Regions from separate parts of the Sulfitobacter mediterraneus genome, predicted to be linked through region 1. Evidence: riboswitches for the same ligand, from Rfam matches in the RefSeq annotation. Region 1 holds a riboswitch; the other holds the start of a gene.
The links. A riboswitch is a leader RNA that binds a small molecule or an ion and turns the genes downstream of it on or off. The one in region 1 is predicted to bind cobalamin.
Positions count from the first base shown of each region.

Region 2: another riboswitch for cobalamin. It lies ahead of JNX03_RS10340 (aromatic ring-hydroxylating oxygenase subunit alpha); the one in region 1 lies ahead of JNX03_RS14215 (CbtB domain-containing protein).

Region 1 covers NZ_CP069004.1:2,873,346-2,876,795, reverse strand. Annotated here, with positions in the region: gene JNX03_RS14225 (hypothetical protein) at 1-507, opposite strand, end outside; gene JNX03_RS14220 (CbtA family protein) at 509-1,186, opposite strand; gene JNX03_RS14215 (CbtB domain-containing protein) at 1,395-1,565, opposite strand; cobalamin riboswitch at 1,602-1,819, opposite strand; gene JNX03_RS14210 (DMT family transporter) at 1,964-2,860, shown strand; gene pncB (nicotinate phosphoribosyltransferase) at 2,857-3,450, opposite strand, start outside.
Region 2 covers NZ_CP069004.1:2,111,850-2,115,299, reverse strand. Annotated here, with positions in the region: gene xylA (xylose isomerase) at 1-41, opposite strand, end outside; gene JNX03_RS10350 (LacI family DNA-binding transcriptional regulator) at 60-1,097, opposite strand; gene JNX03_RS10345 (hypothetical protein) at 1,191-1,529, shown strand; cobalamin riboswitch at 1,690-1,898, shown strand; gene JNX03_RS10340 (aromatic ring-hydroxylating oxygenase subunit alpha) at 2,013-3,239, shown strand; gene JNX03_RS10335 (hybrid-cluster NAD(P)-dependent oxidoreductase) at 3,245-3,450, shown strand, end outside.

The DNA.
Region 1 (3,450 bases):
CAGCGTCGTGCTGGCGGAAATGGCGGTGCCGTTCACCGACAGGGGCCGGTGATCGTTGCTGTTCAATGTGACCTCGACCGTGACTTCGCCCTTGGGCAGGCTGGCGATGTGCAGCCAAGGGCCATAAACGCGGCCCAATTTCTCACCGTTGATATAAACATGCGCGTGCCCCTCACCCGGTACATGGCCAAGGCTGGCTTGCTGCGGGGCATAGGCAAAATTGCTGGTGATGATGTGCAGATTGTGGCCGGCCATCGGATCAGCGGTCAATTCCATCGCAACCGTTGGCGCATTTGCGGCAGGCAGGTCGATGGGCGTGTCATGCATCATTTCGTGGTCACTGCCGCTGCCGTGCCCCATAGCTGCATGATCCATCGCGCCGCCATGGGCGGACGGGTCAGCATGGTCATGGCCGTCAAATGTGACGCCGTTTCCGGCGGCAATCGAGAAACCCAGACCGCCACCGAAAACGAGACCTATGACAAAAAGAGAAAGCGTGCGGCTCATGTCACTGTTGCCCTTCGCGCTGCCAGAAATACGCCGCAAAAGCACCCAGCATGACCCACGCCGCCAAGCCAACGCCCAATGCACGGGCGGCAAACAAGGCACCGATTTCGGTTGGAACCGGTCCGGAGAAGCTGTCAGGTTCCGGTGCACCGACCAGGTGAGGCGCGGCCAACAGGGCTGCAGCGATCAAGATCATGACCGGCGAGCGCCCGAATGCGATCAACCAAAGAGCAACCGCCGCGGCGCCCACGGTCGCGAACCACCAGATTTGACGCGCGGTCACGTCAGCGGCAGCAACCCCCGGCACCTCGGGGGCAAGCGAAAAGCCAGGGGCAAGATGGAAAGCGACAAAACCGGCGACCCCCCAGAGGATTCCCCAACGGGCCGTGATGGGCGTGCCGCGCTCTTCGGCAAAGCTCATCGCGCCGATCAAGATCAGCGCGTAGCCGGTATAGGTGAGCATCGTGAAGATCACGCTGAGGCCATCGCGCATCAGGTCAAATCCCGGCAGTTCCGGATGGGCGCTGACGGCTTCGGCACCAAAGTGAACGAGATCGCCGCCTTCATAGAGTTCGGCATGCAAAAGAACAGGCTGTACAAAAACAAGCTGTAGAAGACCGGTCAAAAGACCGGCCGCGGCACCGGCAAAAACGGCGCTGATGATAAAGCGGGACAACATAGGAACCTAAATCCTTGTGGTAGAGCGCCTGTGGCGCGAGATGCGGGATATAAAAAAGCGGTTGCCATAACGCAAAGAAAGCAGCCGCTGAACGGCCGCCACTCCAAGCAATCAGAATACGGAAACGCCAAAAACCCCGCGAAGGGAAGACTATCTCAACGGCTCACCCAACAAGGTGAGGCCGCAGAAAACCTGAACGCAATCGCGTTTAGTGGCAGGGAAAGCCTGTGGCGTGGCGGACATCATGTGCCGCATCGTGCAGGGCAGCTGCCTGAACGTGGCCGGTCAGGGTGATCAGTGCCACACCCAGTGCCACTGCGAAAACCGCAGGAACAAAACGGGATGTGCTGATTGCGCGTGTCTTGGTTGTTGTTGTCATCTTCTTTTTCTCCTTACCGTCACACCCGACGGCATATTGCGTTTCATTTGCTTGGCAGGTCTCCTGGCTCGCGGGTCGTGGCCTTTGCCCGCCTTCCCCGTCCGAGGACGAGTGGCATGTTGGGCGCAGGCTCACCGCTTACAGTCGCGGGGGCGGCTTCGGCTTCGGATCGCGGAGGATCCTTACTGAATTCCCTGTTCGGTTCCACGCCCAGATTGGACGCGCTTCGGAACACCAAGCCCGGCGAATGTCGCATTTGACCAGATCGTTGGCAAGGTAGATTTGCGACAAGCCAACAGCCTAAAACGCATCTTTGCTGGCCTTATCGGTGGAATGTGCAGATAAATCTCTCCACGGGCACTGCGCCACGCGAATCGTGCCCGCCAGAACGGAGCCCTATGCACCTCAGCCGAACGACCCTCGCGATATGTTATTCGTTGATCGCGCTTGTCCTTTTCGATTCCATGGGATTGATCATCAAATACCTGTCCGGCCCCTATGGTGCGGCGGAACTTTCGGCATATCGCAACCTCTTTGGCCTGATCCCCGCCGCGATTGCGCTATGGTCCTCAAGAGCATGGCATCAAGCCGGGCGGCGTTGGCATCTGCGGCAATGGAAACTGGCCTTGTTTCGCGGGTTTGTTCTGACCTTTGCGCAGTATTTCTTCTATCTTTCCCTCGGGTTGCTCAGCTTTGCCACCGCATCGACCATCACTTACGCCAATGCGTTGTTCATGGTCGCACTCGCGGCCGTTTTGTTGGGTGAGAAGGTTGGGCCGGTGCGGTGGGCGGCCGTTCTGGTGGGTTTTGTCGGTGTGATTTTGGTGGTCGGCCCAGGGCGCGATACCTTTACCCCAGCCGCACTTTTGCCCTTGGCGGCGGCGGTCTGTTATGCGCTCACCGGCGTCACAGCACGGATGATGGACGCAGATGTGCCAACGGGTTTGATCAACCTTTATTCATCGGCATTGGCGGCAATCGGGGCGCTTTTGCTTGCGGTGCTGACAACGGGTTTTTCGCCGCTCAGAGACACCGGTGACCTGATCTGGATCGGCGGGATGGGCGCCTTTGGCGGTACCGCCGTTTTGTTGCTGATCGCCGCCTACCGCATGGCCGAACAAAGCGATCTGGCCCCGTTCAGCTATTTCGGTATCCCCATCGCTTTTGTCTTTGGCTGGGCGTTCTTTGATGAGACCCCATGGGGCGAACTTTTCCCCGGGGCGTTGTTGATCATCGTCGGCGGGTTGCTGATCATCTGGCGCGAACGGCGGTTGAGGCAGGCGGAAGGGGATTAAACCACCACATCCTCTGCCGCCTGATCGCCAACGCCAAAAACGCGCTTGTATCGGTCGATCTGGTCTTGCGGTCCCATGGCCTTGTTCGGGTTGTCCGACAGTTTGACCGTGGGATGCCCATTGGCCGACACCGCCTTGCAGACCAGCGAGAACGGCGCAAGCGCGTCATTGGGCACCAGGCCCCGAAAATCATTGGTCAACAGCGTACCCCAGCCGAATGATACTTTCACCTTGTCCGCAAATTGCGCGTGCAGGGTGCGGATCTTGTCCACGTCCAATCCGTCCGAAAAGATCACCCGTTTCTCCAAGGGGTCTTCACCGCGTGACTTCCACCAATCAATCGCCGTTTGCGCGCCGGTTGCCGGATCGCCGCTGTCGATGCGGATGCCGGTCCAGCCCGCAAGCCAATCTGGCGCATTGTCGAGAAAACCCTTGGTGCCGTAGGTATCAGGCAAGATAATCCGCAGGTTGCCTTCATGCTCATCATGCCAATCGGACAGAACGTCATACGGTGCTTGGGCCAGCGCGGCGTCATCTTTGGCCAAGGCCGCGTAGACCATAGGCAGCTCATGGGCATTGGTGCCGATCGC
Region 2 (3,450 bases), 760 kb from region 1:
TCAAACCGCAGGGGGCTGAGGTCTTCGAAAAAAGTGGTCATTTGGGAAGGGCCTTTCTGTCAAAGCGGCTCATTGGGAAGATTGTCACGCAAGTAGATCGCTGGGATCAGCTCCGGCGCCGGTGGGGGCGGCAGGTCATCCACAATGGCTTGCAGCAGGGCGAGCGCACGGTTGAGTTCAATCTCGGGGCGCTGGTCGATGGCCACGTCGATGGTGCCGTCTTCCAATGCGTCGCGGGTACAAGCGGAAAGTTCATGAACCACGCAGATGGAAAGGCCATCACGGCCATTCATCCGAACGGCATCCACCAAGCCTTCGTTGCCCGCGCCGACATTATAGATTGACGTGTAGCCATCGTCACCGCGCAGGCGTTCGGACAACAACGCGCGCATCTGGCGGGGTTGGTCCTTGGTTTCGATCACGGATGTGATTTCGATGCTCGGAAAATCCTGTTCCAGCACCGCTGTGAACCCTTCGATCCGGTCGGAATGGTCGCGCGCATCCAGCGAACCAGCGGTGACAATCACGCGGCCTGCTTTGCCACCGTGGCCCATACCAACCAGACGTGCGGCGGTGCGCCCGGCCTTTTTATTGTCAATGCCGATGTAATGATCACGGCAATCTTGAGGGCCGTCAGAGACCAGTGAGACGACCTTTACGCCCGAGTTGCGCAATGCCACCAATGGCATGAGCGCGGTTCTCTGGCCCAGTCCGACAAAGGCAACGCCGTCGTAACCCGTTTCCGACAGCCCTGAGACGGCGACCTCCAACGCGTGAGCGTCAAAAGCCTCAAATTCAATTACGTCAATGGCGACGCGGGCGGATTTAAGATGCAGTGCCGCCTTTTGCAGTTGTTCATGCATGCGGCCAAAAAAAGCGTGCGAACGGCGCGGCAGCACAAACGCCAGGTGATACCCGCGTTTTCTGGATAGGTTGGCGGCAGCAATATTGCGCACATAGCCCAACTGCGCGACGGCCTCTTCGATCTTTCGGACAGATTTCTCTGCCACGTTTCCACGCCGGTTCAATACGCGATCAGCGGTCGCAGAGCTGACACCAGCCAGCCGCGCGACGTCATGGAGCGTCGGATTTTTCATTGGACCTCCTCCAATCACCGAAGGCTTGATGACCGTGCGGGATAGGTTGTGTTGTAAAATGATGGACGTCAATCAATTTTTCAGGATTTTTATATGTTGATCAAAGTGTTTGAAAAATTTTTCCCTAATAACAGTCTATTAAGGAAAATATTCGACGGTATAGAAAGAGCCATATTTGTAATTCGTCAATCATTTCATCCAAATTCGCCTTCCCGGAACCTTCGTCTGATTGGCTTGCATCCTTCGCAGGGGACAAAATGCTTGCCGCCTGATTCCAATGTGCCGGCTCGTTCAAGGGGTGCATCGCTTCTCGGAGAATCCTTTGCCTGCCGCAGGCAAATTGTCATTCACCGACCAACTTTGGGGATCGACGACCCGGGCGTGTCGCTGCTTGATCGGCAAAGTGACGTTCCTGTTTTAGCCCACCTCTAGATGTGGGGATCGTGCCTTGCTGCACACAAGATCTGGTGTGGATTCGCTCTTCGTCGCTCTTGATCAAGTGGGGTTTTCTCAGAATCTGCCACATCTGCCTGAGTGTCTTTTCGGGCGCTCGATTGGTCGCAATTTGAAACGACTGACTGCTTAGGGCCGGATTATTTGCAGCTTGTAAGGTGCTGCTTTTCTCAAACCTTGGGGGAGGCGGAGAATTGGGAAGCTGGTGCAAATCCGGCGCTGCCCCCGCAACGGTAAGGAAGGGAAGGTCGCAACCAAACGCCACTGAGAGAGGACCTCGGGAAGGCGATGCGACCGTGCCATTGGCACCTTCCAAGCCCGGAAACCAGCCTTGCAAAACGTCAATCCGCGGGCGGCGGTGCAGGCGCTGGCTTGGGTGCACGTCCTCCTTGTGGCGCCCACCCCCGCGCTGTGCTGCCGATCGCTCCAGCAACGCCGCGCCCAGCGGCCGGGAAGCACAAGATGAACAACGATATCAATGCATTGCTTGCGGGACGCCAGATCGGTTACGCGTTGGAGCAACCGTTCTACAATGATCCGGCGGTGTTTCAGACCGATCTTGAAACGATCTTCTACCGTGATTGGTTGTTTGCGGTCGCGGCCTGTGAGTTGGAAAAGCCCGGCAGCTATATCACCCACACCGTTGGTGCCTATCGCGTCATCATCGTTCGCGGTGCGGATGGCCAGATTCGCGCGTTCCACAACTCCTGCCGCCACCGTGGGTCGGTGATTTGTACCGCCGCCAAAGGCAACGCGCCAAAGCTGGTCTGCCCTTATCATCAATGGACCTATGAGCTGGACGGTTCACTTCTATGGGCGCGTGACATGGGACCGGACTTTGACCCTTCCAAACATCGTTTGAAGTCGGTGCACTGCCGCGAGCTGGCTGGGCTGGTTTACATCTGTCTGGGGGACGAAGCGCCCGATTTTGACAGTTTTGCAGAACTGGCCGCACCTTATCTGGAACCCCATGATCTGGGCAATGCCAAGGTGGCGTTCGAAAGTTCGATCATCGAGAATGGCAATTGGAAGCTGGTCTGGGAAAACAACCGCGAGTGCTACCATTGCGGTGGCAACCATCCCTCGCTGTGCCGAACCTTCCCCGATGATCCATCTGTCACTGGAATTGAAGCTGGCGACACGCCACCCGCCTTGGCCGCGCATTTCCAACGTTGTGAAGCAGCGGGCATCCGGTCGGATTTCCAGCTGGACGCAGGCGGCCAATACCGGCTTGCGCGGATGCCACTGAAAGAAGGCGCCAAAAGCTATACTCTGGATGGGAAAACCGCCGTGCGCCGCTGGTTGGGCCGCGTGCCATTTGATGATGCTGGCACCTTGCTGAAGTTCCACTATCCCTCGACGTGGAACCATTTCCTGCCGGATCATTCCATCATCTTTCGTGTAACACCCGTGAGCCCGACGGAAACCGAAGTCACCACCAAATGGCTGGTTCACAAAGATGCGGTTGAGGGCGTGGATTATGACCTGAAACGTTTGACCGAGGTCTGGATGGCCACCAATGACGAAGACCGCCGCGTTGTCGAAGACAATCAAAAGGGTATCAATTCGCCGGCCTATACACCCGGTCCCTATTCGCCCACGCAGGAATCCGGCGTTGCGCAGTTTGTCGATTGGTACTGCGGGACCCTGTCCGCGCGGCTCGCCCCTAATTCACTTGCGGCGGAGTAGGCGTAATGAACGATATGAGCAACAAACCCATGCGCGGGACATGGACCGATGATGAAATGCTGGAGTGCGTTTCGGTCATTCCGGAAATGCCGAATGTGGCCAGCTTTACCTTTCGTGCGCCATCTGGTGCGCTGTTTGACTATCAACCGGGGCAGTTTCTGACGCTTGAACTTCCTGTGCCGGGCGGCACGGTGCACCGGACCTATACGAT